DNA from 4 places in the Pseudomonas sp. FFPRI_1 genome. Region 2 is predicted to be linked to each of the others. Evidence: predicted binding sites of a transcription regulator. Region 2 holds the regulator's gene; each other region holds the start of a gene.
What was found. Region 2 encodes FliA, which starts transcription of late flagellar genes. Its sites were predicted from a motif close to CTAAAGTTTNNNNNNNNNNNGCCGNTAA; they were not measured.
Positions count from the first base shown of each region.

Region 1 (7,497 bases), 1.3 Mb from region 2:
CCTGCCGGCCCTGGTGACCGGTGATCAGGTGGTCTGGCGCGCCGGCAACCAGGGCATCGGGGTGATCGTCGCGCAATTGCCGCGCACTACCGAGCTGTGCCGCCCGGACAGCCGTGGCCAGCTCAAGCCGGTGGCGGCCAACGTCGACATGATCGTGATCGTGTTCGCGCCCATGCCCGAGCCCCATGCCAACCTCATCGACCGCTACCTAGTGGCCGCTGAACACGCCGGCATCCGTCCATTGCTGCTGCTGAACAAGGCCGACCTGATCGACGAGCAGAACGCTCCGGCGCTCAACGCGCTGCTGGCGGTCTATCGCCAACTGGGCTATCCGCTGCTGGAAGTCTCGGCGCATCACGGCGACGGCATGGAACAACTGCAAGCCCAGCTGGACGGGCGCATCAGCGTGTTCGTCGGCCAGTCGGGGGTGGGCAAATCCTCCTTGGTCAACAGCCTGCTACCGGAAGTCGAAACCCGGGTCGGGCCGTTGTCGGAGTTCTCCGGCCAGGGCACCCACACCACCACCACCGCGCGACTGTTCCACTTCCCCGGCGGCGGCGAGCTGATCGACTCTCCCGGTATCCGCGAGTTCGGCCTGGGCCATGTCAGCCGGGCCGATGTCGAGGCTGGTTTCATCGAGTTCAACGACCTGCTGGGCACCTGTCGCTTCCGTGACTGCAAGCATGACCGCGAGCCAGGCTGCGCCCTGCTCAAGGCCCTGGAAGACGGACGCATCCAGCAACAGCGGATGAACAGCTACCGCTCGATCCTCGCCAGCCTGCCTGACAGCAGCTACTGAGCCGCCGCCCGTAACTCCGCGCCTGCGCGGAGTTACCCTCGACCTTCGCTCTGGGCTGACAGCAGCCCATGCCAAGCACCTCTACAACACCTCAAGCCCCAGATCCGTCAGGCTCTTCCGAGCCTGCCAGCGCCCACAAAAAAGCCGACATCACAGTCGGCTTTTTTGTCGGTTAGGGCTTCGGCGGCTCGGCGGGTTTCGGCGCCGGATCATCGAAGATATTCAAGCGCTCGCGCAGCTCGTGGGCCGGCAACGGCTCCTGCTCCGGCGGCAGGGCGTTCGGATCCGCCGGAACCTCGCCCGGCGCTCCCGTGCCCTGGGTCGGTACTGGTGCCTCGGGAGCACCTTCACCCTCGATGGCGCGTTGAGCCTTCTTGGTCAGCACCACGATGTCGATACGGCGGTTGATCGGGTTGAACGGGTCCTGGCGATCAAACAGCGACGAGGAGGCATATCCCACGACACGAGCAACCTGGGCATCCGGATAACTCCCAGCCACCAGAGCCCGACGCGCAGCGTTGGCACGGTTGGCAGACAGCTCCCAGTTGCCGAAATCACCGCTGCCCGAGTAAGGCTTGGCATCGGTGTGGCCGCTGATGCTGATCTTGTTCGGCACCGCCTTGATGGTGTCGGCCATGGCCAGCAGGATGTCCTCGAAGTACGGCTTCAGGCGTGCGCTGCCGGAGTCGAACATCGGCCGGTTCTCGGAGTCGATGATCTGGATCCGCAGGCCGTCCGGCGTGATCTCGAAGAGAATCTGGTCCTTGAACTTCTGCAGCTGGGGGTTCTCTTCGACCTTGTTCTGCAGCTCCTGCAGCAACAGTTCCAGGCGCTCGCGCTCCACTTGCTCGGCCATGCCCTCCACCTGATCGGCGTCCACCGTGACCTTGTCCGGCTGTGGCTGGGACTTGATCTCGGGGTTGAGGGTGTTGTCCGGCGCCAGTTCCGGGGAACCACCTAGGTCAATGATGTAGGGCGTGCCGCTTTCCGAGAAGCCGATCGGGTCCTTGAAGTAACCGGCGATGGCGATCTTCTGCTCCGGGGTGGCCGTGGACAGCAGCCACAGCACCAGGAAGAACGCCATCATCGCCGTGGCGAAGTCGGCGAAGGCGATTTTCCAGGCGCCTCCGTGATGTCCGCCAGCGAAGCGCTTGACGCGCTTGATGATAATCGGCTGATTATTTTCCATGACTTAGCGACCGCGGACCGCTTGTTCCAGCTCGGCGAAGCTAGGACGGTGCGCTGGATACAGAACCTTGCGCCCGAACTCCACCGCCAGCGAAGGCGGCATGCCGGAGGCCGAAGCCACCAGGGACGCCTTGATGGCCTCGTAGACATTCAGCTCTTCCTTGGCGTCGTGGGCCAGGGAATGAGCCAGCGGGCCGAAGAAACCATAGGCCGCGAGAATACCGAAGAAGGTACCCACCAGGGCCGCACCTACGTGCAGGCCGATGGACTTCTGGTCGCCGTCCCCCAGGGACGCCATGGTCACCACGATCCCCAGTACGGCCGCGACGATACCGAAACCCGGCATGCCGTCGGCGATCCCGTTGACCGCGTGGGAAGGATGCTCAAGGTCTTCCTTGAGGCTGAACAGTTCCATGTCGAACAGGCCTTCCAGCTCATGGGGGGCCATGTTGCCGGAGGACATGATGCGCAGGTAGTCACAGACGAAGGCCGTCATGCGCTCGTCTTTGAGCACCGCAGGGTACTTGGCGAAAATCGGGCTGGCGGCGGCGTCCTCGATGTCCCCTTCGATGGCCATCATGCCTTCGCGGCGACTCTTGTTGAGGATCTCGTAGATCAGGCCCAGCACTTCCAGGTAGAAGGTGTGGGTGAAGCGCGAACTGAACATGCCCAGGGACTTCTTGAGCACGTGCATGGTCATGTAGCCGGGGTTGGCCTGGAGGAATGCACCCAAGGCAGCCCCGCCAATGATCAGAACCTCGAAAGGCTGGATCAGCGCTGCGATCTTGCCGTGAGAGAGCACGTATCCGCCGAGCACGCTCGCGAATACGACGATGATGCCGATAATTTTAGCCATAGGTAGGAGAGTACTTATTGAGTCGGGTTCAAGGTCATATTCGGAAGTTCTTAAAACTCTTCTTCTACTTATCGGCAAAACTGCGCCAGACTATAGCCAGTTAAGGCGAAAAGCCAGTTTGGCCCGTTCTGGGCGTGTTCACAGCAGACGATGATTGCGCCCGACCATGTCCAATGAAACCAGCGTCCCAACCTCCCCGCCCACCTCTCTAGACGCCTGGGTAAAGCTCCTCAATGCCGTGCGCCTGCCCGTGCCGCAGGTCAGTCATGATCGCGTCTGCAAAGCCATCGCCAACAACCGCAGCTCACTGCGGGACATCGCCGATCTGATGCAGAACAGCCCAGCGCTGGCCCTGAGCGTGATCCGCGAAGCCAACCGCCACTCCCACGGCAGCATGAGCGAGCCGGCAGAAAACCTGGAGATTGCGGTCAATCGCCTGGGCCTCACGCGTACCCAGGAGTTGCTCGAGCAATTACCGACCCTGCCGGAGGCACAAATCCCCCGGGCATTGCGGCAGTTGCAATTGGTCAGCCAGCACGCGTCCCAGCAAGCCAACGGCTTTTTCGCCGGACGCCTGGCCCGCCTGTGGCAGGACATCCACTGGGGCAGCCTGCTGTTTCTGTCGCCGCTATGGGCCATGGCCCTGACCTACCCAAAGCTCCTGGAAGAGTGGGAACTGCGGGTCATCTATAAGCACGAGTCGGCACGGCACGTCGAGATGCAGTTGTTCGGGGTACGGCTGATGGAGCTGTGCCAGGCCCTGGTACAGGCCTGGCACCTGCCGATCTGGGTGCAACAAGGTTACCGGCTGCTGACCCGTGAACAACACCAGTTGGCCAAGGTCATGCTGATCGCCCGCGATGGCGATCATCCACTGCGCCAACAGCAGCGCCTGGACGCCGACCCGGATCTGCAGCGCTGGCTGAATCAGCCGGCCAATTGCGTGCTGCTGGCCAACGGCATGGCGCTGGCCGCGCAGCACTCCTGGAACAACCCCCACGGCCGCCGCTGGCAGAACCTCACCGGGCTGTATCTGCAGATGCCGGTGACCGAGGTCCAGCAACAGCTGCACCAACAGGCCGCCACCAGCGCCCGCAACGACAGCCAGCCCGATCTCTGGCACCCGGCACAGGCACTGCTCTGGCCCTGGGACGCGCGCCGCCTGCACCCGGGCGAACAACCCGCGCCGGCCCCGACCGCCGCAGAGCTGGGCAAATGGCGCAAACTCTGCAGCGAGCTGCTGCTGGACCCCAGCCCCTTTACCAATGCCGTGCACCTCACCGGCTTTGCCCGGGACGCCCTGGCCGCCTGCGGCATGCAGCGAGTCATGCTGTTGATGGTTGATCGCGGCCTGAACCACCTGCGGGTGCAACAGCTGCATGGCTTGCCCCAGGAGGCCGCCGGCCTGACCTTGCAAGCCAAGCAGAGCACGCTGCTGCAACGCCTGCTGGAAAAGTCCGCGCAGGTTCGCATCACCCCAAGCAACCACAGGCAGTTCTCTGCCCATTTGCCAGGCGTCCTGCGCCAGCTGTTTCGTGGCGAACACCTGCTGATGCGCTCCCTGTCGTGCAACGGCCGGGTCCTGATGCTGGCCGTGGCCGACCAAGGCGGAGTGCCGTTCTCGGAAACCAGCGTCCAGGCGTTCGGCAAGACCGCTCAGTGCATTGAAAAAGCCTTGCACAGCTTTACCAACCGCAGCCAATGACGCTTGCGCTACAATCCCTCCCTTTGCGCCCTGGGAACCTGCCATGTCTGAATTCTCTGGCTTGCCGCTGGTCATCGAACCGAGCGACTTGCTCGCCCGTCTCGCTGCCCGCGAACTGATCCTGGTCGACCTGACCAGCGCCGCCCGCTACGCTGCCGGGCATATTCCCGGGGCACGCTTCATCGACCCCAAGCGCACCCAGCTCGGCCAGGCCCCGGCCCCGGGCCTGCTGCCGCCGCAGTCCGCCCTCGAGGCGCTGTTCGGCGAGCTCGGGCACAACCCGGACGCGGTCTACGTGGTCTATGACGACGAAGGCGGCGGCTGGGCCGGACGCTTCATCTGGTTGCTGGACGTCATCGGTCATCAGCGCTACCACTATCTGGACGGCGGCCTGCCTGCCTGGCTCGCAGAGGGCCTGCCGCTAGCCACCGAGGTTCCCGCCTCGAAAGGCGGCCCCGTACCACTGACCCTGCATGACGAACCCACAGCCACCCGCGAGTACCTGCAAAGCCGCCTCGGCGCCGCTGACCTGGCGATCTGGGACGCTCGCGGGCCGCTGGAGTATTCCGGCGAGAAGGTCCTGGCCGCCAAGGGCGGGCACATCCCCGGTGCGGTGAACTTCGAGTGGACCGCCGGGATGGATCAGGCGCGCCATTTGCGCATCCGCCGCGACATGCCACAGATCCTTGCGGACCTGGGCATCAGCAAAGACAAAGAAGTGATCACCCACTGCCAGACCCACCACCGCTCCGGCTTCACCTACCTGGTGGCCAAGGCGCTGGGCTACCCACGGGTCAAGGGCTACGCCGGCTCCTGGGGCGAATGGGGCAATCATCCCGATACGCCCGTAGAGATTTGAGTTTTTTAAGGACACCCAATGAAAAAGCGTCTGTTCATCATCAGCCAGTACCTGCTGCCTCACCACCTGCTGTCGCGCCTGGCCGGCTGCATTGCCGAGTGCCGCGTGCGCTGGTTCAAGAATGCCTTCACCAGCTGGTTCGCCAAGCAGTATCAGGTGAACATGTCCGAGGCCCAAGTGGAGGACGTGACCGCCTATGAGCACTTCAACGCCTTCTTCACCCGCGCCCTGAAAGACGGTGCACGGCCACTGGACCCGACCCCGGGCGCGGTTCTCAGCCCCGCCGATGGTGCAGTCAGCCAGCTGGGCCCGATCGAGCATGGCCGGGTATTCCAAGCCAAGGGCCACAGCTACAGCGTGCTGGAACTGCTGGGCGGCGATCCGACCCTGGCCCAGCCGTTCATGGGCGGCGACTTTGCCACCATCTACCTGTCGCCCAAGGACTATCACCGTGTGCACATGCCATTGGCCGGCACCCTGCGGGAAATGGTCTATGTGCCCGGCCGGATCTTCTCGGTCAACCAGACCACCGCGGAAAACGTCCCCGAGCTGTTTGCCCGCAACGAGCGCGTCGTGTGCATCTTCGACACCGAGCGCGGGCCAATGGCGCTGGTGCTGGTGGGCGCAATGATCGTCGCCTCGATCGAAACCGTCTGGGCCGGCCTGGTGACGCCGCCCAAGCGCGAACTCAAGACCGTGCGCTACGACGAAGCCGCACGGGCGCCAATCCACCTGGAGAAAGGCGCCGAGATGGGCCGCTTCAAGCTGGGCTCCACCGCCATCGTGCTGTTTGGTCCGGATCAGGTGAAATGGGCCGAAGAACTGGCAGCCGGTTCGCCGGTACAGATGGGCCAGCGCCTGGGCGAGCCCAAGGCCTGACGCAGGAAGAACGAATAAAAAAACGCCGCTGAATCAGCGGCGTTTTTTTTATCGGGGCAGTTTTCACCCCACCCGGGATGAGAGCGGCTCAGAGCTGCCCGTCACGATCGCGGAACCCCAACAGGTACAGCACGCCATCCAGGCCCAGGGTCGAGATCGCCTGCTTGGCCGACTGCTTGACCAGCGGCTTGGCGCGGAACGCCACCCCTAGACCGGCAATGGCCAGCATCGGCAGGTCGTTGGCACCATCACCGACGGCAATGGTCTGCTCCAGGCGCAGGCCCTCCTTGTGGGCCAGTTCGCGCAGCAGGTCGGCCTTGCGCTGGGCGTCGACAATCGGCTCCACGGCTACGCCGGTCACCTTGCCATCCAGCACTTCCAGCTCGTTGGCGAACACGTAGTCGATGCCCAGCTTGGCTTGCAATTGCTTGGCGAAGTAGGTGAAGCCGCCGGAGAGGATCGCGGTTTTGTAACCCAGGCGCTTGAGTTCGGCGAACAGGGTTTCGGCCCCCTCGGTCAGGCGCAACGAGGCGCCGATGGAGTCCAGCACCTTGACGTCCAGGCCCTTGAGCAGCGCCAGGCGCTCCTTGAAGCTGGCACGAAAATCCAGCTCGCCTGCCATGGCCCGCTCGGTGATTTCCGCCACCTGGTCGCCCACTCCCGCCGCCTTGGCCAACTCGTCGATGACCTCCGCCTCGATCAGTGTCGAGTCCATGTCGAACACCGCCAGGCGCCGGTTGCGGCGGAACAGCGAGTCTTCCTGGAAGGCGATATCGACGTTCAGTTCCTGGGCCACACTGAGGAACTCGGCCCGGAGGGCTTGAGGATCGGCGGCTTCGCCCCGCACCGAGAACTCGATGCAGCCCTTGCCCTGATCGGCCGGCATGTCCAGGGGCATGCGCCCGGACAGGCGATCGATATGGTCGATGTTCAACCCATACTGGGCGGTGATCGAACTCACCCGCTGCAACTGCTCGGCGGTGACCTTGCGGGTCAGCAGGGTGACGATATGGCGCTTCTTGCCCTGCCCGTCGACCCACTGCTGGTAGTCCGCCTCGGAAACCGGAGTGAAGCGCACCTGCTGGTCGAGCTTGTAGGCGGTGAACAGAATGTCCTTGAGCACCGACGAGCTCTGCTCGTTGCTCGGGATTTCAACCAGGATGCCGAACGACAGGGTGTCGTGGATCACCGCCTGACCGATGTCGAGAATG
Region 1 covers NZ_AP029168.1:914,878-922,374, reverse strand. Annotated here, with positions in the region: gene rsgA (small ribosomal subunit biogenesis GTPase RsgA) at 1-799, shown strand, start outside; gene motB (flagellar motor protein MotB) at 972-1,988, opposite strand; gene motA (flagellar motor stator protein MotA) at 1,992-2,843, opposite strand; gene ACZ5BO_RS04055 (HDOD domain-containing protein) at 3,010-4,548, shown strand; gene rhdA (thiosulfate sulfurtransferase) at 4,592-5,407, shown strand; gene asd (archaetidylserine decarboxylase) at 5,426-6,286, shown strand; gene serB (phosphoserine phosphatase SerB) at 6,375-7,497, opposite strand, start outside.
Region 1: motA (flagellar motor stator protein MotA) is a predicted target of FliA. The motif match lies at 2,912-2,939, and genes of this name have one in related genera.

Region 2 (7,497 bases):
GCAGTTGTATCAGGCCCACAAGAAACTCTTGATGACCAAGCAGGAGGTACGCGACGAGCACAAGGACCAGGAGGGTCGACCGGAGGTCAAGCAGCGGATTCGCCAACTGCAGCGTGAAATGTCCCAGCGGCGGATGATGGCGGCGATTCCGGAGGCCGACGTGGTCATCACCAACCCGACGCATTTTGCCGTGGCGCTCAAGTATGACGCCGAGAAGGGCGGGGCGCCGGTGCTGCTGGCCAAGGGCAGTGACTTCCTGGCGTTGCAGATTCGCGAAATTGCCGTGGCTCACCAAGTCATGCTGCTGGAGTCGCCGGCCCTGGCGCGCTCGATCTTCTACTCCACCGAGCTTGAGGAAGAGATTCCTGCCGGACTTTACCTGGCGGTGGCCCAGGTGCTGGCCTACGTCTACCAGATCCGCCAACACCGTGCAGGCAAGGGCAAGCGCCCGGACCCGCTCAAGGACCTGCCGATTCCACCGGATCTACGGCGCGATACTTCCGGCAAGCAGTCTTCCTCGGGTCCCATCGAGCCGCTGTAGGGGAGCAGGCAAGGCTCCGCTCGCAGGCGCCCCTTGTCAGAAAAATGGCTAATTGCCATTAGGTGCTCCATCGGCTTTTTCCGTTTGCCGGCAGGCGCGGGTGGGGGAGGTGGATATTCCTGCGAGCCCCTGGTTACCGCGTTCGATTAAAGTTGGAAGGCTTCTTGCAGTAACAGCCCCGTGCCGCTTCAGGCGTCAAAAGTTTGCTTTACGGAACGGGGTAAATCGGTGGATCGCTCTCAGTTAATCAACACGGCTCGCAGTAACCTAGCTGGTCTCGGCCAGGGCAACCTGGGTGTACCGGTGCTGTTGTTGGTCATGCTGGCCATGATGATGTTGCCGGTGCCGCCGTTCCTGCTGGACGTGTTCTTTACCTTCAACATCGCCCTGTCGATCGTGGTCCTGCTGGTCTGCGTCTATGCCCTGCGGCCGTTGGATTTCGCCGTATTCCCGACCATCCTGCTGGTGGCCACGCTGTTGCGACTGGCGCTCAACGTTGCCTCGACCCGGGTGGTGATGCTTCACGGTCAGGACGGCCACGCAGCGGCGGGCAAGGTGATCCAGGCCTTCGGTGAGGTGGTGATCGGCGGTAACTACGTGGTCGGTATCGTGGTCTTCGCGATCCTCATGATCATCAACTTCGTGGTCGTGACCAAAGGTGCCGGGCGTATTTCCGAGGTGAGCGCGCGTTTCACCCTGGACGCCATGCCCGGCAAGCAGATGGCCATCGACGCCGACCTGAACGCCGGGCTGATCGATCAGAACCAGGCCAAGCTGCGCCGTCTGGAAGTGGCCCAGGAGGCCGAGTTCTACGGTTCCATGGACGGTGCCAGCAAGTTCGTTCGCGGTGACGCCATCGCCGGCCTGCTGATTCTGTTCATCAACCTGATCGGCGGCATGGCCGTCGGTATCTTCCAGCACAACATGTCGTTCGGCGATGCAGGCCGGGTCTACGCCCTGCTGACCATCGGTGACGGTTTGGTGGCGCAACTGCCATCGCTGCTGCTCTCTACCGCGGCGGCCATCATGGTGACCCGAGCTTCGGGCTCCGAGGACATGGGCAAGCAGATCAACCGGCAGATGTTCGCCTCGCCCAGGGCGCTGGCGGTCTCTGCAGGCTTGATGGCGGTCATGGGCATTGTGCCGGGCATGCCGCATTTCTCCTTCCTCAGCCTCGCGGCGGTGGCTGGCGGCGCCGCCTACCTGCTGTGGCGCAAGCAAAAAGCGGTCAAGGTCCAGGCCCTGGAAGAAGTCCAGCGCCAGCAGGACCTGTTGCCATCCCCGGCTCGGGCCATGGAAACCAAGGAATTGGGCTGGGACGATGTGACCCCGATCGACATGATCGGCCTGGAAGTCGGCTACCGGCTGATTCCCCTGGTGGACCGCAACCAGGGTGGGCAGTTGCTGGCGCGGATCAAGGGGGTGCGCAAGAAGCTCTCCCAGGACCTGGGTTTCCTCATGCCCACGGTGCATATCCGTGACAACCTGGACCTGGCGCCCAGCGCCTATCGCCTGACGCTGATGGGGGTGATCCTGGCCGAGGCGGAGATCTACCCGGAGCGCGAGTTGGCGATCAATCCGGGGCAGGTCTACGGCCCTCTCAATGGTATTGCCGCCCGAGACCCGGCCTTCGGCCTGGAAGCGGTGTGGATCGAGATCAGTCAGCGGCCCCAGGCGCAGTCTCTGGGGTACACCGTGGTAGATGCCAGTACCGTGGTCGCCACCCACTTGAACCAGATTCTGTACAAGCACTCCAGCGAGCTGATCGGCCACGAAGAAGTCCAGCAACTGATGCAGTTGTTGGCCAAGAGTTCGCCGAAGCTGGCCGAGGAACTGGTGCCGGGCGTGCTGTCGCTGTCGCAATTGCTCAAGGTGCTGCAAGCGCTGCTGGCGGAGCAGGTGCCGGTGCGCGATATTCGCAGTATTGCCGAGGCCATCGCCAACAATGCCGCCAAGAGTCAAGATACTGCCGCTTTGGTTGCCGCGGTGCGCGTTGGATTGTCTCGCGCCATCGTCCAAAGCATTGTAGGGACTGAGTCTGAGCTGCCTGTGATCACCTTGGAGCCAAGGTTGGAACAGATTTTGCTCAGCAGTCTGCAGAAGGCAGGACAAGGCCAGGAAGAAGGCGTTCTGCTGGAGCCAAGCATGGCTGAAAAGCTGCAGCGATCGCTGATCGATGCGGCACAGCGTCAAGAGATGCAAGGTCAACCAGTGATTCTGTTGGTCGCGGGTCCAGTCCGCGCCATGCTCTCGAAGTTCGGCCGTCTCGCCGTTCCCGGGCTGCATGTGCTGGCGTACCAGGAAATTCCCGACAACAAGCAAGTGACCATCGTTGCGACAGTAGGGCCCAACGGCTGAGGTAGTGGGTTATGCAAGTTAAGCGTTTTTTCGCCGCCGATATGCGTCAGGCCATGAAACTGGTTCGTGATGAGCTGGGCGCTGAAGCCGCCATCATCGGCAACCGGCGGATCGCCGGAGGTGTCGAGCTGACGGCTGCGCTGGATTACAAGTTATCGGCCTTGTCGCCACGGGTTCCGAACATGGAACTCGAGGACGAGCTGCGCAAGACCCAGTCGCGGATCGTTACCGCCCAGGCCGAACTGAGCCTGCGGGGCGAGGGCGACAGCACCGCCATTACCAATCGCCAGCTGTTCGCCGGTCTGCCGCTGACCGCTGCCGAGCCGCTGATCGAGCCGACCCTGACCGAGCGTCCGCGCCCGGCGCCAGCCCCGGCGGCTCCCGTGGCCGACACGCGGGCCCTGGACTCGATGCGCTTTGAACTCAACGGCTTGCGCGAGCTGCTCGAAGTGCAGCTCGGCTCCCTGGCCTGGAGCCAGTTGCAGGGCAGCCGTCCGGAGCAGGCCAACCTTTGGCGCCGCTTGCAGCGTATCGGCCTGTCTGGTCCTTTGGCCCGCGATCTGCTGGCACTGATCAGCGAAATCGACGAGCCCCGCCAGGCCTGGCGCATGCTCCTGGCGCACCTGGCGCGGATGATCCATACCCCGGAAGTCGAGCCACTGGAAGAGGGCGGAGTGATCGCCATGGTCGGCCCGGCCGGCATGGGCAAGACCACCACCCTGGCCAAGCTGGCGGCACGCTACGTGCTCAAGTACGGGGCGCAGAACATCGCCCTGGTGAGCATGGACAGCTACCGCATCGGTGCCCAGGAGCAGCTCAAGACTCTGGGCCGCATCCTCAATGTGTCGGTGACCCACGTCGATCCCGGCCAATCCCTGGCCCAGGCCCTGGATCCGCTGCTGCGCAAGCGTGTGGTGCTGATCGACACCGCGGGCCTGCAGGCCAGTGACCCAGCCTTGCGCATGCAACTGGAAAGCCTGGCCGGTCGGGGGATCCGTTCGAAGAATTACCTGGTGCTGGCCACCACCAGCCAGAAGCAGGTGCTCACCGCTGCCTACCACAGCTACAAGCGCTGCGGCCTGGCCGGTTGCATCCTGACTAAACTGGATGAGACAGCCAGCCTGGGCGAGGTGTTGAGCCTGGCCATCAGTCATGAACTGCCGGTGGCCTACCTGACCGACGGCCCGCGGATTCCGGATGATCTGCACCTGCCTCGGCGGCACCAGCTGGTGAGCCGCGCGGTGAGTGTGCAGATGCAGGAGGAGCCGAGCGAGGAGGCCATGGCCGACATGTTCGCCGATCTTTACCACAGCCCGTCCAAGCGGGTGGGCTGAGGTAATCATGAATAGATTGCAGTGTATCTACATCGATGGTCTGCCATGCATTGTTCCGATGGTGAACGCGCAGCCAGTTATGTGGCCCCGTCTAAGTAAGACAAGGTAAAGAAAGAACATGGGCAGCATGCATCCCGTACAGGTGATCGCGGTGACCGGCGGCAAAGGTGGCGTCGGCAAGACTAATGTGTCAGTGAACTTGTCCCTGGCTCTGGCTGAGCTCGGTCGGCGGGTGTTGCTGCTGGACGCCGACCTGGGCTTGGCGAACGTCGATGTCCTGCTGGGCCTGACCCCCAAACACACCCTGGCCGATGTCATCGAGGGGCGCTGCGAGCTGCGCGATGTGCTGCTCCAGGGGCCTGGCGGCATCCGCATCGTTCCGGCGGCCTCGGGCACCCAGAGCATGGTGCACCTGAGCCCCGCGCAGCATGCCGGCCTGATCCAGGCGTTCAGCGACATCGGCGACAACCTCGATGTGCTGGTGATCGACACCGCTGCAGGTATCGGTGACTCGGTAGTCAGTTTCGTGCGGGCGGCCCAGGAAGTGTTGCTGGTGGTCTGCGATGAGCCCACCTCGATCACCGATGCCTATGCACTGATCAAATTGCTCAATCGCGACTACGGCATGAACCGTTTCCGGGTCCTGGCCAACATGGCCCAGAGCCCTCAGGAAGGGCGCAACCTGTTTGCAAAATTGACCAAGGTCACGGACCGCTTCCTGGACGTGGCTTTACAATATGTCGGTGCAGTTCCCTACGATGAAAGTGTGCGCAAGGCCGTGCAAAAGCAGCGTGCGGTCTATGAGGCCTTTCCTCGTTCGAAGTGTGCATTGGCGTTCAAGGCCATCGCGCAAAAAGTGGATACCTGGCCATTGCCGGCGAATCCGCGCGGGCATCTGGAATTTTTTGTCGAGCGGCTCGTGCATCAGACAGCAGGACCGGTGTTATGAGTGCCAGCGGCTACAACCTCTACAAGAAGTCGGCACGTGACAGCCAATACGAACTGATCGAGCGCTATGCGCCCCTGGTCAAGCGTATTGCCTATCACCTGCTGGCGCGGTTGCCGGCCAGTGTTCAGGTGGAAGACCTGATTCAGGCCGGGATGATCGGACTGCTCGAAGTGTCGACCAAATATGACGCGAGCAAGGGGGCGAGTTTCGAAACCTACGCGGGTATCCGTATTCGCGGGGCGATGCTCGACGAGGTTCGCAAGGGCGATTGGGCACCGCGTTCTGTACACCGCAATACGCGGATGGTCAGTGACGCGATTCGCGCAATTGAAGCTAAAACCGGTCGTGACGCTAAAGATCACGAAGTTGCGGCCGAACTTCAATTGAGTCTCGACGATTATTACGGGATTTTGAACGACACCTTGGGCAGTCGGCTGTTCAGCTTCGACGATCTGTTGCAGGACGGCGAGCATGAAGGGCTGCACGAGGATGGCGCCAGTGCTCATCTCGAACCGTCACGGGACTTGGAGGATGAACGCTTCCAGGCTGCGCTGGCGGATGCGATTGCCAATTTGCCGGAGCGCGAGCGACTGGTGTTGGCGCTGTACTACGACGAAGAGCTGAACCTCAAGGAAATCGGTGAGGTCCTGGGAGTCAGCGAATCGCGGGTCAGCCAGTTACACAGCCAGTGCGCGGCCCGTTTGCGGGGGCGTTTGGGGGAGTGGCGAGCGCGCTGACAGTCAGTGTGGGGACACTGCGATCAGGACCGGTGAAGCAAGCGCTGCACCGGTCTTGCAGTATGTGCTCCATGCAGTCGTTGTGTGTTGTGCCGGATTGATTGAATGACGCGTCCAGGTGCTGGATGCGTTTAAGACTGCTTGGAGGTCGAATTGGACAAGAACATGAAAATCCTCATCGTTGATGACTTTTCAACGATGCGGCGGATCATAAAAAACCTGTTGCGTGATCTGGGTTTCACCAACACGGTCGAGGCCGACGATGGCACTACCGCCATTCCGGTACTCAACAGCGGGAGCATCGACTTTCTGGTAACGGACTGGAACATGCCGGGCATGACCGGTATCGATCTGCTGCGCCATGTGCGCGCCGATGAAAAGCTCAAGCACCTGCCGGTGCTGATGGTGACTGCCGAAGCCAAGCGCGAGCAGATCATCGAGGCTGCCCAGGCCGGCGTTAACGGCTATGTAGTCAAACCATTCACGGCTCAGGCGTTGAAAGAGAAGATCGAAAAGATCTTTGAACGCATCGGTTGAGATGCGTAGCCATTGGGCCACGGGGGAGCTATGGAGCATAACGAATCTTCACTGGGCGACTTTGAGTCGACCCTGAAAAAACATGCACTGGAACTGGTCGAGAGCCTTGAAAAAGGCAGGTTTGGCGAAGCGGTGCAATTGATCCATGAGCTCAATCAGACCCGTGACCGCGGCCTGTACCAGGAAGTGGGCAAGCTCACCCGCGAGCTGCATAGCGCGATCGTCAATTTCCAGATTGATCCGCACATGCCGCAAGCCGAGGAAGTTTCACAGATCACGGATGCCACTGAGCGCCTGTCCTATGTGGTCCGGCTGACGGAAGCCGCAGCCAACCGCACCATGGACCTGGTAGAGAGCAGCACCCCGCTGGTCAACGGCCTGAGCACTGAAGCCCAGGCCTTGAGTGCAGACTGGGGGCGCTTCATGCGGCGTGAGGTCGGCGCTGAAGAGTTTCGCGAACTGGCACGCCGGGTCGACAGTTTCCTGACGCGCAGCGAGCAGGAAACCCGTACCGTTTCCGGCCACCTCAACGACATTCTGCTGGCGCAGGATTACCAGGACCTGACCGGTCAGGTGATCAAGCGTGTGACCCAGTTGGTCACGGAAGTCGAAAGCAATCTGCTCAAACTCGTCTTGATGGCCAGCCAGGTCGATCGTTTCGCCGGCATCGAACATGACCGTGAATCGATCCTCGCTGAAAAAGATCCGCAAAAACATCTCGCCAAGGGTGAAGGTCCGCAGATTCATGCCGATAAACGGGAAGACGTTATGTCCGGTCAGGACGATGTAGACGATTTGCTTTCCAGCCTTGGATTCTAGGAGCACCCATTAATGAGCTTCGGCGCCGATGAAGAGATCCTTCAGGATTTCCTGGTTGAGGCCGGCGAGATTCTAGAGCAACTGTCCGAACAACTGGTCGAGCTGGAAAGCCGGCCAGATGATGCGGACTTGCTCAATGCAATTTTTCGCGGTTTTCACACTGTTAAAGGGGGCGCCGGCTTCCTCCAGCTCAACGAGCTGGTGGAGTGCTGCCACATCGCC
Region 2 covers NZ_AP029168.1:2,165,439-2,172,935, forward strand. Annotated here, with positions in the region: gene flhB (flagellar biosynthesis protein FlhB) at 1-541, shown strand, start outside; gene flhA (flagellar biosynthesis protein FlhA) at 770-2,899, shown strand; gene flhF (flagellar biosynthesis protein FlhF) at 2,911-4,233, shown strand; gene fleN (flagellar synthesis regulator FleN) at 4,352-5,182, shown strand; gene fliA (RNA polymerase sigma factor FliA) at 5,179-5,919, shown strand; gene ACZ5BO_RS09825 (chemotaxis response regulator CheY) at 6,085-6,456, shown strand; gene ACZ5BO_RS09830 (protein phosphatase CheZ) at 6,487-7,275, shown strand; gene ACZ5BO_RS09835 (chemotaxis protein CheA) at 7,288-7,497, shown strand, end outside.

Region 3 (7,497 bases), 3.7 Mb from region 2:
ACCGGCCCTTCCGCAGCACTCACCGCAGGCGGCGAGCAGAGCTATGCGGACCTGGTGCAGCCCTGGATGAATCAATACACCCACGATCAGGGCCTGCTGGTGCACGTCTACACCCTCGACGAAGCAGTGGATTTCAAGAAGGCCATGGACGCCGGGGTCGATGGCATCTTCACCAACCGCAGCGCCGAGCTGCTCAAGTACTTCAAGCGCCCGGCCAGCGCCAGCGTTGGCCAGTTGCTGGAGGCCAGCGGGTACTGAATGCCCGCCGTGCACTGGCAAGGCGAGCTCTGGCTGGGCCATGACTTCGGCCTGATCCACGGTGCCATGGGGCCCACCGCGCCCCATGCCCACTATGCCCACCAACTGATCATCGCCCCTGAGCAGCCGGTCACCGTGGAACTCGACGGCGTCCGCCACACCGGCCATTACCTGTTGATCGAAGCCCTGCGCCAGCACGCGATCATCCAGGCGCCAGGCCAGGCCTTCACGGTCTACGCCGAACCCCTGCTGATGGACGCAGCAAGCCTGCAGCGGAGCGTCAGCTGCAGCGAGCCCTCATTGCCCGGCCTGGAGGCGGCACTGCGCCGTTGCCCGCGCCAGCCGCTTGCCGACCGCCGGGTTGCCCGGGCGCTGGCGGCACTGGATGCCGCCCTGGGCGGCAAGGTCCCGGCCGCCCAACTGGCGGCCCAGGCCAATGTCTCCCTCAGCCAGTTGGAGCGGTTGTTCGCCCGTGACGTCGGCCTGCCCGTGCGCCGCCTGGTGCTGTGGCGGCGCCTGCGCCTGGCCATGGCCCTGTTGCTGGAGGGCCGGGCCATAACCGAAGCGGCCCATGGTGCGGGGTTCGCCGACAGTGCGCACTTCTCCCGCACCTTGAAGAGCCTGTTCGGTGTCACCGCCAGCCAGGCCCTGAAATCCCTCAGGCCCCGCCTGCTGGATTGACCGGGCGACGCAGGGCCTCGGGAACCTTGGGCTCAGCCTTGTAGCGCTGGGTCCTGAACGGCTCCAGCAACTGCGGCCAGTAATCGACGGGATAGTCCGGACGGCTGCCAATGCCCAGGTCGCCCTGGCGGATCGAGTAGTCGTGACGATAGAACGCCGTCCCCAGCAGCCAGTCCCAGAGGTTGAAGAACAGGCCGAAGTTCACGTCCCCGGCGCGGCCGTACTTCATGTGGTGGAAGCGATGCACCGGCGCCCAGGCAAACACATAACGCAACGGCCCCAGGCGCATGTCGACATTGGAGTGCTGCAGCAGCAACTGGATGGCGATGGCCAGGGCCAGCAATTGCGCCACCGGCAACGGGATGCCCAGTACCAGCAGCGGCAGCAATCCCGCCGAGGCTTCCAGCAACTGATGCAACGGATGCTTGAGCAGGCCATTGAAGCCATACAGGCGCACCACGCTGTGGTGCACCGCATGCAGGCGCCAGAGCCAGGCCCAGCGATGGCTGGCGTAATGGGCCAAGGTCACCCCGCAATCGGCAATCACGATCGCCAGCAGCAGTTGCCCCCAGAGCGGCCAAGCCTGGGGCCACAGCCCGTCGTGGGCCAGCAGCGCCACCAGGCCCGGCAACGCCAGCAGGCCCACGGCATTCAGGCTCTCATTGACCAGGGCATGCAGAATGTCCCGTAGCCGATCGCCCTGGGGGCGGTTCCAGGCGAGTTCATAGGGCAGGCTCCATTCCGCCAGGAACGACACCCCCAGCGCCGCCACGAACAGCAACAGCAACCCGCCCCAAGCCCCCTCCCCGGCCTCCATCAACCCCACACCGGCACCAATGAACCCGGCAAAAAACACCGGGGCATACAACCATCCAAGCACTCGTTTCATTTGCTCTGTCTCCTAAAGGGAAAACAGAGCGTGCGACACAATCCATGGACCCGGATTGAACAAACGGCGCAAAGCGTGACCTGTATTAAGGGTGAATTAAGTTGCAACGTCTAACCTGTGTCCATCGAAAGCCATCACCCTAAGGAAGCAACCCATGACCAAGTTCTCCGCTCTGTTCGCCGCTGCCGCCCTGACCCTGACCGCAGGCCTGGCCCAGGCCGATGTCCGCCCGGACCTGATCCCGGGCCTGCTCAAATCCGGTGCCATCATGGACCTGGAGAAACTCAACCAGGCCGCCCTGGCCCAGCACCCTGGCACCACCGCCGCCAACATCACCGACACCGAGCTGGAGCAGACCGCCACCGGCGCCTACGTCTACCAGGTGGAACTGCGTGACAGCAAAGGCATCGAGTGGGACGTGGACCTGGACGCCAAGACCGGCAAGGTCCTGAGCAACAAGCAAGACAAGTAAGCCCCACGGCACACACGGCCGCGCCCCCTTTCCAGGGGGCGCGGCCTTTTCGTGGGGGCAGGAAAACCGTCGCCGGCAACAAATTTTCCATCCGCCGCAGGTATCTGCCCCCGAGAGGCCCCCGGCTCGTTAGAATCTCCGGCAGTCGACGCGCCAGGGCGTCGACTGCCAAGGCAGAGACTGACATGGACCTTCTAGCAGCCGACATCGCCACCATTGGCCGGATCAGTGCAGTTCCGGCGATGCTTCAGGTCATCCGCGAAATGACCGGCCTGCGCTTTGCCGCGGTGGCCCGGGTCACCGAAACGTCCTGGCACGCCTGCGCCGTGCTCGATCAGCTGGACTTCGGCCTCAAGGTCGGCGGCGAACTGGATGTGGTGACCACCCTGTGCCACGAAATTCGTGCCGCCCATGTGTCGGTAGTGATCGACAAGGCCAGCGACGACCCGCTCTATCGCGACCATCACACTCCACGCCTGTATCGCTTCGAAAGCTACATCTCGGTTCCGGTGTTTCGCACCGACGGACGTTTCTTCGGCACCATCTGTGCCCTCGACCCCAGCCCGGCGGCGCTCAAGGCCAGTGCCATCCAGAGCACCATGGAAGCCTTTGCCCGGGTGCTGGCCCTGCAGATCGAGGCCGAGGAAAACCTGCAACAGACCGAGGCGGACCTGCAGCAGGAACGGCATACCGGGCAATTGCGCGAACAGTTCATCGCCGTGCTCGGCCATGACCTGCGCAACCCGCTGTTTGCCATCCAGGTGGGCGCCGAGCGCCTGTTGCGCAAGTACCCAAGTCCCGACACCGAGCCGCTGGTCCGGCACATCCTGACCTGCAGCAACCGCGCCTCGCGCTTGGTGGAAGACGTGCTGGACTTTGCCCGAGGCCGACTGGGCCCGGGCATTGCCCTGGACCTGGCGCCCTGTCCCGACCTGGAACCGGTGCTGCGCCATGTGATCGCCGAAGTGCAGAACGTGCACCCGCAGCGCTCCATCCAGTGCCGGATCGACAAGCTGCAAGGCATTCGCTGCGATCACCAGCGCCTCGCCCAATTGCTCTCCAACCTGGTGACCAACGCCATCAGCCATGGCACCGCGGATGGCGTGGTGGAGGTCGAGGCGCAACAACAGCCCGAACACTTCGTGCTGCGGGTGAAAAACCAGGGCTTGATCCCCGGGCACATCCTGCCCCAGCTGTTCCAGCCCTACTCGCGCCCGGCCAGCGATACGCCCCAGGCCGGGCTCGGCCTGGGGCTGTACATCGCCCAACAGATTGCCAGCGCCCATGGCGGGCAACTGCAAGTGATCTCCAACCCGCAGCAAGGCACGGTGTTCAGCTTCAGCCTGCCCCTGGGCCCGGCGGCTTAAGCCGTGGTGCTGACCAGCGATCCCGCGGCGCTGCCGTTGGAGTCCTGCAAGGCCTGGAGCAAGGCCGCGGTGGCCGTTTGCAACGAAGCACTGGTGCTGGCCACCTGAGCCTGGGCGGCGGCCACTTGCGCAGCCTTGGCATCGGCACTTTCCTGCTTGGCTTGCGCCGCCTGCAACTGCTGCTGTTGCTCCTGCAACTGCTTTTGCAGCTCGGCGATCTGCTTGCGCAGCGCTTTCACCGTATCGCTGCTGGAATCATCGCTGCCGGAACTCTCGCCCGCAGCCGCACCACCGGCAGCCGGGGCCTTGGTGGAATCGCTGGAAGCGGCACTGGAGGGCGGCGCGGTGGTCTCGCCGGCCACACTGTCCTGGCTGTCGCCGATGCGGGTCTTGCTCGAACTGACCTGGGCCTGGTTGATCGAGAGGGAACTGATGCTGACCATGATGGGTGTCCTGATGACGGGAAGATACCCGGTCATCGACACCCACCAGGGCCACTTGAGAGTGATCCTGTATCAGCCTGGTAAGCCAGCTGATACCGACTCGGCAGCCTCAGGCACTCAGGCGTGAGGTGACCTCGTTCAACTGCCCCGACAGACCATGCAGGTTACGGCTTGCCGCCTCGGTGCGCTGGACGTTGTCCATGTTGGTACTGGCGATGGTGGTGATCTCGGTGAGGTTGCGCGAAATGTCCTCGGCCACCGACGTCTGCTCTTCGGCGGCGGTGGCGATCTGACGGTTCATGTCACGGATCGCTTCCACCGCTTCGGTGATGCGCTCCAGCATGGCCCCGGCCTCGGTCACCTGCTGCACGCTCTGCTCGCTGCGGGACTGGCCGCTTTCAATCGCCTGGGCCGCATCCACGGCGCCGGTCTGCACGCTCTGGATGATCTGGTTGATCTCGATAATGGAAGCGGCTGTGCGTTGCGCGAGGCTGCGCACTTCATCGGCGACCACGGCAAAGCCGCGCCCGGCTTCACCGGCCCGGGCCGCTTCGATGGCCGCGTTGAGCGCCAGCAGGTTGGTCTGCTCGGCGATCCCCTGGATCACTTCCAGGACCTTGCCGATGCGTCCGCTGTCGGTTTCCAGGCGACGGATCACCGTGGCGGTGTTGGCGATCTCGCCGCGCATCTGGGTAATGCTGTGGATGGTGCTCTGCATCACCTGCTCGCCCTGCTGGGCCGACTGGTCGGCATCATCCGCGGCGCGGGCAGCATCGGCGGCGTGGCGGGCCACTTCCTGGGCGGTGGCGGACATCTCGTTCATCGCCGTGGCCACCTGGTCGGTGCGGCTGAACTGTTCGTTGGTGCCCTGGGACATCAAGGTGGCGATGGCGTTGAGCTCACCGCTGGAGCTGTCCAGGTCCGACGCGCTGCGCTGCAGGCTGCTGAAGGTCTGGGCCAGGAAATCACGCAGGGTATTGGCGGCCATCGCCAGCTTGCCCAGTTCATCCTGGCGCTCGCTGGCGACCCGCTGGGCAAACTGGCCACGGCTGAGCTGGGCGACATAGTCGATCAACTGGCGGATCGGCTGCACCAGGCTGCGGTTGACCAGCCACAGGCTGAGCAGGCCGATCAGCAGACCGGATCCGAGCATGACCAGAATCCCCAGCCAGACGGTGCGATCGGCCGCTGCGCTGATCTGCAAGGATTGCTGGTCGCCGTGCTTGCGCAACTCGCTGACCAGCTCGCTCATCTGTTCGCTGGTGGCCCGGTCCACGCCCTTGACCGCCCCATCCCCGGCACTCGGGTCGGCGCCCGCCGCCACGTAGGCGTCACGCCCCTTCTGGTAGGAAGCGCCGAGCAAGCGGTGCTCTTCGGCCAGGCGCTGGACCCGGCTCTTGAGCGTGCTGTCCAGTCCCGGGGTCTGGGCCAACTGCCCGAGGATGTTCTGCACATCCCGCTGACGGTCCTCGAACTGCTGCCAGTACTTGTTCATTTCCTGGGGCTGCTTGCCGCGCAACAGGACGTTTTTCCATTCCTGAACCTGGCTCTTGAACTGCAGGTTGGCTTCATCGATCAACTGCGAACTGTGCAGCGGGCCTTCGATCAATTCGCGGTAATTCTGCACGCCGCCAGACAGCAGATGAAAGCTCGCCAGGGCGATCAACAGCATCGCCAGCAGGCTACCGCTCAGCAGGGCAAGGACTTGCGCTCTCAGGGATTTTTGCAAGAACATCGAGGGGATCTCATGGCAGGGATAGAGCAGGCCCGCTGGGGGCATGCGTAGGTCCGGACTTCCCTGTCAGGTGCATTCGAAGAAGGTCGAATGCGTATTGCATGTGAGCGTGATCGGCTTTGGCCAGACAATCTTTAGCGCCGCCGACCGTCGGTATATCACGGCGGATTGTGCACTTTGAAACGTCACAAAACTGTCAAAAAGCCTTGCCATGATGGGGCACAAGTGAACCTGTGAAACCCGCGCCAGGCACTGCCCCCTCCGGCGAGACCCCATGAACCACAGCATCGACCAGAGTCACCGTGACGCCGACCTGTTCGGCCTGCTCTACGGCTTCAGCTTTCGCCCCGGCGAACGCGGCCGCGAACTGGATTCCGCCAAGGCCCTGCAAGCCCTGCAGCAACCCGAAGACAACGGTGAGTTTCTCTGGCTGCACCTGAACCTGGCCCACGCGGCCTGCGAACGCTGGATGAAGGCGCACCTGCAACTGCCCGAGGAGTTTTTCGAGGCGCTGCACGAAGGCTCGCGCTCGACCCGCATCGAACACGTGGACGCGGCCCTGCTGGCAGTGGTCAACGACGTGGTGTTCAACTTCAGCAGCATGGTCTCCTCGGACATCTCCACCCTGTGGGTCTGCGTCCGCAGCCGCCTGATCGTCAGTGCCCGCCTGCAGCCCCTGCACTCGGTGGACAAGCTGCGCTCCTCGGTCAAGGCCGGCGAGCGCTTTCGCTCGCCCCTGGAATTGCTGGTGCACCTGCTGCGCGACCAGGGCGAGGTGCTGACCCAGATCGTGCGCAGGACCAGCCTCAGTGTCGACCAGATCGAAGACCAGTTGCTGGCCGCCCGGGTATCCACCAACCGTGCCGAACTGGGGGCCATGCGCCGGGTGCTGGTGCGCCTGCAACGGCTGCTGGCCCTGGAGCCGGGCTCCCTGCTGCGCCTGCTCAACCGTCCGCCGCAATGGCTGCAGAAAGAAGACGTCAAGGAGCTGCGCAAGTCCACCGAGGAGTTCGCCCTGATCATCAACGACCTCACGGTGCTGGGGGAGCGGATCAAGCTGCTGCAGGAAGAAATCGCCGCCAACGTCAATGAGCAGACCAACCGCACCCTGTTCACCCTGACCGTGGTCACGGTGCTGGCGCTGCCGATCAACATCATCGCCGGCTTCTTCGGCATGAACGTCGGCGGCATTCCCTTTTCCGGCGACCCGGAAGGCTTCTGGATCCTTGTGGCGCTGGTGGCCACCTTCACCGTGATCGCCGGGCGCTGGGCCTTCCGCAAGCGTCAGGACTACTGAAACGCCCGCTGTAGGAGCTGGCTTGCCAGCGAAGGCGCCCGTCCAGGCGATGCAAGACTCAAGGGCCTCTTCGCCGGCAAGCCGGCTCCTACGCGATGATTGCGGTGATTGCGGTGATTGCGATGGCCGCAATGATGGCGGCGGGCGCGAACGGATCAACGGAGCCACTCAATCGCGCAAACCATGACTTGAGGCAGTCTCCTTGTAACAATTGGCAACGATCATGGGCGACACTCCTTCCAGCAACAGGATTGTCCAGCAATGGCCACCCCTTCCCTGACTGCCACCTCCCCCAACCTCGACGCCAAACCGCAGCTGGATAAAAAACCCGGCCCCTTCACCCTGGTGATGTTCT
Region 3 covers NZ_AP029168.1:6,005,012-6,012,508, forward strand. Annotated here, with positions in the region: gene ACZ5BO_RS26690 (glycerophosphodiester phosphodiesterase) at 1-258, shown strand, start outside; gene ACZ5BO_RS26695 (helix-turn-helix transcriptional regulator) at 259-939, shown strand; gene ACZ5BO_RS26700 (sterol desaturase family protein) at 917-1,828, opposite strand; gene ACZ5BO_RS26705 (PepSY domain-containing protein) at 1,983-2,300, shown strand; gene ACZ5BO_RS26710 (GAF domain-containing sensor histidine kinase) at 2,486-3,667, shown strand; gene ACZ5BO_RS26715 (hypothetical protein) at 3,664-4,110, opposite strand; gene ACZ5BO_RS26720 (methyl-accepting chemotaxis protein) at 4,220-5,845, opposite strand; gene ACZ5BO_RS26725 (transporter) at 6,120-7,142, shown strand; gene ACZ5BO_RS26730 (inorganic phosphate transporter) at 7,404-7,497, shown strand, end outside.
Region 3: ACZ5BO_RS26720 (methyl-accepting chemotaxis protein) is a predicted target of FliA. The motif match lies at 5,956-5,983, and genes of this name have one in related genera.

Region 4 (7,497 bases), 3.5 Mb from region 2:
TTTGCCGTTTCACCGCTGAGGCCATGAGCCCGCTGTGTGCGATTCCGGCGCCGCAGATCCGCCAACTGGCCCGGGACTTTGCCTCGGCGGACAAGGCGGTCTGCTATGGGCGCATGGGGGTCTCGACCCAGGCGTTCGGCACGCTGTGCCACTGGTTGCTGCAATTGCTCAACCTGGTGACCGGGAATCTCGATCGGGTGGGGGGAGCCCTGTGTACTTCGCCGGCAGTGGACCTGGTGGCCGCGACCGCGGGCGGTCACTTCAATGCCTGGCAGAGTCGGGTGTCCGGGCTTCCGGAGTACGGCGGCGAGCTGCCGGTCTCGGCCTTGGCCGAGGAGATGCTGACCGAGGGTGAAGGGCAGGTGCGGGCCCTGATCACGGTGGCGGGCAACCCGGTGCTGTCCACGCCCAATGGTCGACAGCTGGAGCAGGCCCTGGACGGACTGGAGTTCATGCTCAGCATCGACCTGTACATCAATGAGACCACGCGCTATGCGGACCTGATCCTGCCCTCCACCTCGGCCCTGGAGAACGATCACTACGACACCACGTTCAATTTGTTCGCGGTGCGCAATGTCAGCCGTTTCAACCGGGCGATCCTGCCCAAGCCCGAAGGCGCCTTGCACGACTGGGAAATATTTGTTGGCCTGGCCCAGGCGTTTGCCGCGCGAACCCAAAGCCTGCTCAAGCCCACCATCGCGCCTGCGCAAATGATCGAGCTGGGCTTGCGAGCCGGGCCCTATGGGGATGCCTCGCCGCTGCGGCTGTCTCTGGCCACCCTGGATCAGCACCCTCACGGGATCGATCTGGGAGCGCTGCAACCGAATCTGGCGGGGCGCTTGAAGACCGAGAACCGACGAATTCAAGCGGCGCCGGCCGCCATCATGGCGGACCTGGAGCGGTTTGCCGCGCTCGGCCCTCCGCCGGTGGATGAATTGTTGTTGATCGGCCGCCGCCATGTGCGCAGCAACAACTCCTGGATGCATAACTATCACCGCCTGGTGAAGGGCAAGCCTCGTCACCAGCTGTTGATGCATCCGCAAGACCTGGCACGGCGCGGCTTGAGTGATGGCCAGCGGGTGCGGATCAGTTCCCGGGTGGGAGTGGTGGAGGTGGAGGTACTGGCCAGTGGCGAAATGATGCCCGGGGTGGTGAGCCTGCCCCATGGGTGGGGGCATGGGCGCCCGGGTGTGTACATGAGCATTGCCACGGCGCAGCCGGGTTGCAGTGCCAATGACCTGACGGATGAGCGTCAGCTCGATGCCTTGTCGGGGAACGCCGCGTTGAATGGCGTGCCGGTCAGGGTAGAGGCGGCCTGAGATGTCTGTCGGAGAGGCCGAGCAGGGCGCTCAGGATTCCGTTACAATGCGCCACCGTGCCGACAACAGAGTCGGAAAGTTCAGCCGAGGTGTTCCATGGATATCATCGAAACTATTAAAGAGCAGATTGCCAACAACACCATTCTGCTTTACATGAAAGGCTCGCCGAATGCCCCACAGTGTGGCTTCTCCGCGAAAGCCGCTCAGGCCGTAATGGGCTGTGGCGAGAAGTTCGCTTACGTGGACATCCTGCAGAACCCGGAAATTCGCGCCAACCTGCCCAAGTACGCCAACTGGCCAACCTTCCCGCAACTGTGGGTGGGCGGTGAGCTGGTCGGCGGCAGCGACATCATGGCGGAAATGTTCGCCAATGGTGAGCTGCAGACCCTGGTCAAGGCTGCTGCTGAAAAAGCCGCTGCCAAGACCGAAGCCTGAGTCACGTTGTCTGCAGGAGCTGCCGAGCGCTATCGCGCTTGATGCGAGTGACGCCCTGAGAGTCGGCAAGGATCTTTAGTCATTCTCAGGGTTTTAATTGCGACATTGCGCTCCTGCCTGTTACGCCACTATAAGCGCGTAATAAAAAAGCCCCGCCCTCGTAAGAGAGGCGGGGCTTTTTATTGCCTGGGTATTACGAGTTAAGTTACTCGTCACCCATTTGCGATTGCAGATAGTTCTCGATACCTACTTTATCGATCAGGCCCAATTGGGTTTCCAGCCAGTCGATATGTTCTTCTTCGGATTCGAGGATATCTTCCAGCAGCTCACGGCTGCCGAAGTCACTGACCGATTCGCAGTGAGCGATCGCTGCCTTGAGGTCGGCGTGGCCGGTACGCTCGATGCGCAGGTCGCACTCGAGCATTTCCTTGGTGTGTTCGCCGATGTGCAGCTTGCCCAGGTCCTGAACGTTTGGCAGGCCTTCGAGGAAGAGGATGCGCTTGATTAGCTTGTCCGCATGCTTCATCTCGTCGATGGACTCGTGGTACTCGTGCTTGCCCAGCTTGTTCAGGCCCCAATCTTCATACATGCGTGCATGCAGGAAGTACTGATTGATCGCGACCAGTTCATTGGCAAGGATTTTATTGAGATGCTGGATGACTGTAATGTCGCCTTTCATGATGGGGTCCTGCCCTTTAATTAGTGGAAGATGGGCAGAGTCTGAGCCGCATAAACATTACTGTCAAACCTAAGTTATTGAATAATATATGAAAATTAATCGGAATAAGAATGTTTGTGTTCCGCGTTTTGCCTCTAAGCGATTGAATTACAGGCATAAAAAAACCGGACGCTAGGTCCGGTTGTTTGAAACGCTACTGTTTATTCGGCAAATCAGGCGACATTAAATTCCACAGGGTAGGGGATTGCCGCTTGGCTGCTCTGCAATTCGGTCAGGGTTTCGCGAACCACTTGCTTGGCCAGGCAGGCACATTTGCCGCATTGGCTGGCAACGCCGGTGGCCTGGCGCACTTCGCGGTAGCTGCAGCAACCTTCATAGATGGCTTCGCGAATTTGTCCGTCGGTGACACCGGTGCAGAGGCAGACATACATAAGATGAGAACCGTCGCTGGTTAGGGCTCAATTGCGATGGATCTTAATGTTAACGAGAATGATTGTCAAAGTGGTTTCGACGGCCTTTGTTGCTGATTCTTACCGGGGTGACGAACGGCTTTTCTTGCCATTAATGACAGATCATTCGCATTTTTCGCTTTGCAGGCCGGCCTGAAGAAAAACCACTAAGGACAGCTCAAAAACGCCGTGTATGATGGTCGGTCCTTGCGAAGCGGGGTCGCGTCATGGGGCTGTCGCATCAGCGTGGCAGACTCGAGGCCAATCCCCTTCTTCATTTACTACGTCCACACCAGGAGATATCCAATGAGCGTACTCGTAGGCAAACAAGCCCCTGACTTCACCGTTCCGGCCGTTCTCGGCAATGGCGAAATCGTCGACAGCTTCACCCTGTCCTCGGCCATCAAAGGCAAATACGGGCTGGTGTTCTTCTACCCACTGGACTTCACCTTCGTTTGCCCGTCCGAGCTGATCGCTCTGGACCACCGCATGGCTGACTTCAAGGCGCGCAACGTCGAAGTGATCGCTGTATCGATCGACTCGCACTTCACTCACAACGCCTGGCGCAACACCCCGATCAATGCCGGTGGCATCGGTCAGGTTCAATACATCATGGCTGCCGACATGAAGCACGACATCGCCAAGGCCTACGACGTAGAGTCCGAAGGCGGCGTGGCTTTCCGTGGCGCGTTCCTGATCGACGACAAGGGTGTTGTGCGTTCGCAGATCGTCAACGACCTGCCGTTGGGCCGTAACATGGAAGAGCTGATCCGTCTGGTTGACGCTCTGCAATTCCACGAAGAGCACGGCGAAGTCTGCCCTGCCAACTGGAAGAAAGGCGACAAGGGCATGACCGCTTCGCCAGAAGGCGTTGCTGCTTACCTGAGCGAGAACGCTGGCAAGCTGTAAGGCCAAGCCTCACGCATAAAAAAACCGGCCTCAGGGCCGGTTTTTTTATGCAGGTGATTGGAGCTGGCAATCAATCGTCGAAGTCTTGCCAGCCGCCCATTTGCTTCCAGCGGTTGACGATGCCGCAGAACAGCTCCGCGGTCTTCTCGGTGTCGTAGCGGGCCGAGTGGGCCTCACGACCGTCGAAGTCGATGTCTGCGCTTTGGCATGCCTTGGCCAGGACGGTCTGACCGTAAGCCAGGCCCGCCAGGGTGGCGGTGTCGAAGCTGGAGAACGGGTGGAACGGGTTGCGCTTCATGTCCAGGCGCGCCACGGCGGCGTTGAGGAAGCCCAGGTCGAAGCTGCTGTTGTGACCTACCAGGATGGCGCGTTTGCAGCCATTGGCCTTCAGTGCCTTGCGCACCCCGCGGAAAATATCGGTGAGGGCGGTTTCTTCACTGACGGCCATGCGCAGCGGATGGTCGAGCTTGATCCCGGTGAACTCCAGGGCTGCGGCTTCGATATTCGCGCCTTCAAACGGCTCGACCCGGAAGAAGTAGGTGTGTTCCGGGAACACGAACCCCTTTTCATCCATGCCGATGGTGGTGGCGGCAATTTCCAGCAAGGCGTCGGTGGCCGAGTTGAAACCACCGGTCTCAACGTCGACGACTACCGGCAGGTAGCCGCGAAAACGCGCCGCCATGGGATGGCGGGGGCCGCCGCTGCTACCTTCTTGTTCGTCGTCGAAATGGTCGTCACTCACGAGTGATCCTCCAGCAGGCGCCAGCGCAGTTTTTCTCCGGCGCGCAGCGGAATGACAGTCAGCTCGCCGAATGGCAGGCTGGCAGGGGCGGTCCATTCTTCACGAACCAGGGTGATGCGATCAGTATTGGCCGGCAGGCCATAGAAGCGCGGGCCGTTGAGGCTGGCAAAGGCTTCCAGCTGGTCCAGGGCGTTGCGCTGTTCGAAGGCTTCGGCGTACAGCTCGATGGCTGCATAGGCGCTGTAGCAGCCGGCACAGCCGCAGGCGGCTTCCTTGGCATGCTGGGCATGAGGTGCCGAGTCGGTGCCGAGGAAGAACTTCTGGTTGCCGCTGGTGGCCGCATCCAGCAGGGCTTCCTGGTGGGTGTTGCGCTTGAGGATCGGCAGGCAATAGAAGTGCGGGCGGATACCGCCCACCAGCATGTGATTGCGGTTGTACAAAAGGTGGTGCGCGGTGATGGTGGCACCGACGTTGGCCGAAGCTTCCTTGACGAACTGTACGGCCTCACCGGTGGTGATGTGTTCGAACACCACCTTCAGGTTGGGGAAGCGTTCGACCACACGGCGCATGTGTTCATCGATGAAGATTTTTTCGCGATCGAAGACGTCGACGTCACCGCGGGTCACTTCGCCGTGGATCAACAGCGGCAGACCGACTTCATCCATGGCCTCGAGTACCGGGAAGATCTTGTCGATGCTGGTCACGCCCGAATCCGAGTTGGTGGTCGCGCCCGCCGGGTACAGCTTGGCGGCGTGCACGAAACCGCTGGCCTTGGCTGCGCGGATCTCGTCCGGTTGGGTGCGGTCGGTCAGGTAGAGCACCATCAGCGGCTCGAAGCGGCTACCGGCCGGGCGCGCAGCGAGAATGCGCTGGCGATAGGCATCGGCTTCCGCGGCGTTGCGCACCGGAGGTACCAGGTTGGGCATGATGATGGCGCGGCCAAAGGTGCGCGCGACATCTGCGACTGTATTGGGCAACACGGCACCATCGCGAAGATGAATATGCCAGTCGTCGGGACGCAGCAGGGTCAGGCGGTCGGACATTGGAGGTTCCAGGCGGGTAAAACTCGGGGGAATGCTACCGGAAAAGACTCTTCCAGGCACTCGCTATCAAGTTTTGCGACGAGCAACCGATATCCCGAAGGTATGGCGTAATAACGCCTGTAGAATTTTTGTAGTACACGTCAGTGGAGCCTCCCGTGCGCCAGCGTTATCTAGCCTTGCTCAGTGTGTTTGCCAGCCTGCCCGCGATGGCTCTCACTTTCCAGACGCGTCTGGAGAGCATTGAGTGGACGGTCGAAGGCGATAAATTCGAGTGCCGCCTGATTCAACCGGTCACCGATTTCGGTTCCGGCGAATTCGTTCGCCGCGCCGGTGAGCAGGCGATTTTCCGTCTCAAGAGCTTCAACCCGATGCAGGCGGGGGGCTCTGCGACGCTGCTGGCGGCGGCGGCGCCCTGGCAGCCGGGGCGTAGTGATATCAACCTCGGAGCGGTCAAGGCCGGTACCGACGGGGTGTTGTTCAACAGCAGCCAGATGCAGGCGGGACGCTTGATTATGGGGCTGCTGGAGGGGCGCAGCCCGGTTGTTCGCCACTACTCCCGTGAGGGTGGCATTTCCGAGGTGCGCCTGCTGCCAGTGAAGTTCAGCAAGGCCTATAGCGACTATCAAGGATGCATGGCCAAGCTGCTGCCGATGAACTACGAGCAGGTCAAACAGGCCGAGATCGGCTTCCCGGGAGGCGGCATTGACCTGGATGCCCGGGCCAAGGCCAAGTTGCAGGTGATGGTGGACTTCATCAAGGCAGACCCGACGGTCAATCACGTCGAGTTGGACGGCCACTCGGACAACAGTGGCAACCGCCTGACCAATCGCGACCTGTCTCGTCGACGCGCCCTGGCAGTGATGGAGTTCTTCAAGGCCAATGGCCTGACGGAAAATCAGATCGTGGTGCGCTTTCATGGCGAGCGCTATCCCCTGGCGCCCAATACCAATGCTGCGAACCGGGCGAAGAACCGCCGGGTCAATGTGCATCTGGAGCGGGTCGCCCCAACCGAAAAACCGGCTCCCGCGCCTCAGGCTGCCTCCGGTTCCAGTGCCGCGGCGACTTCCTGACAAGGCGGTCGTCGTCGCGCGTTCGACATAATCTGTCGCCTGGTCGTCTTAAGCTGTCGCGCCTCTGTAAATTATCCGCGTGGATCGGTAGACTTGGCGGCTTTCCGTACAACCCCGTGGAGTGATGGCATGGCCGACGTAAACAAGGTCGTTCTCGCGTATTCCGGCGGCCTGGACACTTCGGTGATCCTCAAGTGGCTGCAGGATACTTATAACTGTGAAGTGGTGACCTTCACCGCTGACCTGGGTCAGGGCGAAGAAGTCGAGCCTGCACGTGCCAAGGCGCAAGCCATGGGCGTGAAAGAGATCTACATTGACGACCTGCGCGAAGAATTCGTGCGCGATTTCGTTTTCCCGATGTTCCGTGCCAACACCGTTTATGAAGGCGAGTACCTGCTGGGTACCTCCATCGCTCGCCCGCTGATCGCCAAGCGTTTGATCGAGATTGCCAACGAAACTGGCGCTGACGCCATTTCCCATGGCGCGACCGGCAAGGGCAACGACCAGGTTCGTTTCGAACTGGGCGCCTATGCCTTGAAGCCAGGCGTCAAGGTCATTGCTCCATGGCGCGAGTGGGACCTGCTGTCCCGCGAGAAGCTGATGGACTATGCCGAGAAGCACGCGATCCCGATCGAGCGTCACGGCAAGAAGAAATCCCCGTACTCGATGGATGCCAACCTGCTGCACATCTCCTATGAAGGTGGCGTGCTGGAAGACACCTGGACCGAGCACGAAGAAGACATGTGGCGTTGGACCGTCTCTCCGGAGAATGCGCCTGACACCCCGCAGTACCTGGAACTGACCTACCGCAACGGCGACATCGTCGCACTGGACGGTGTCGAAATGACCCC
Region 4 covers NZ_AP029168.1:6,235,528-6,243,024, reverse strand. Annotated here, with positions in the region: gene ACZ5BO_RS27825 (molybdopterin oxidoreductase family protein) at 1-1,319, shown strand, start outside; gene grxD (Grx4 family monothiol glutaredoxin) at 1,416-1,754, shown strand; gene bfr (bacterioferritin) at 1,960-2,433, opposite strand; gene ACZ5BO_RS27810 (bacterioferritin-associated ferredoxin) at 2,646-2,864, opposite strand; gene ACZ5BO_RS27805 (peroxiredoxin) at 3,189-3,791, shown strand; gene rnt (ribonuclease T) at 3,862-4,533, opposite strand; gene pyrC (dihydroorotase) at 4,530-5,576, opposite strand; gene ACZ5BO_RS27790 (flagellar protein MotY) at 5,732-6,646, shown strand; gene ACZ5BO_RS27785 (argininosuccinate synthase) at 6,776-7,497, shown strand, end outside.
Region 4: ACZ5BO_RS27790 (flagellar protein MotY) is a predicted target of FliA. The motif match lies at 5,642-5,669, and genes of this name have one in related genera.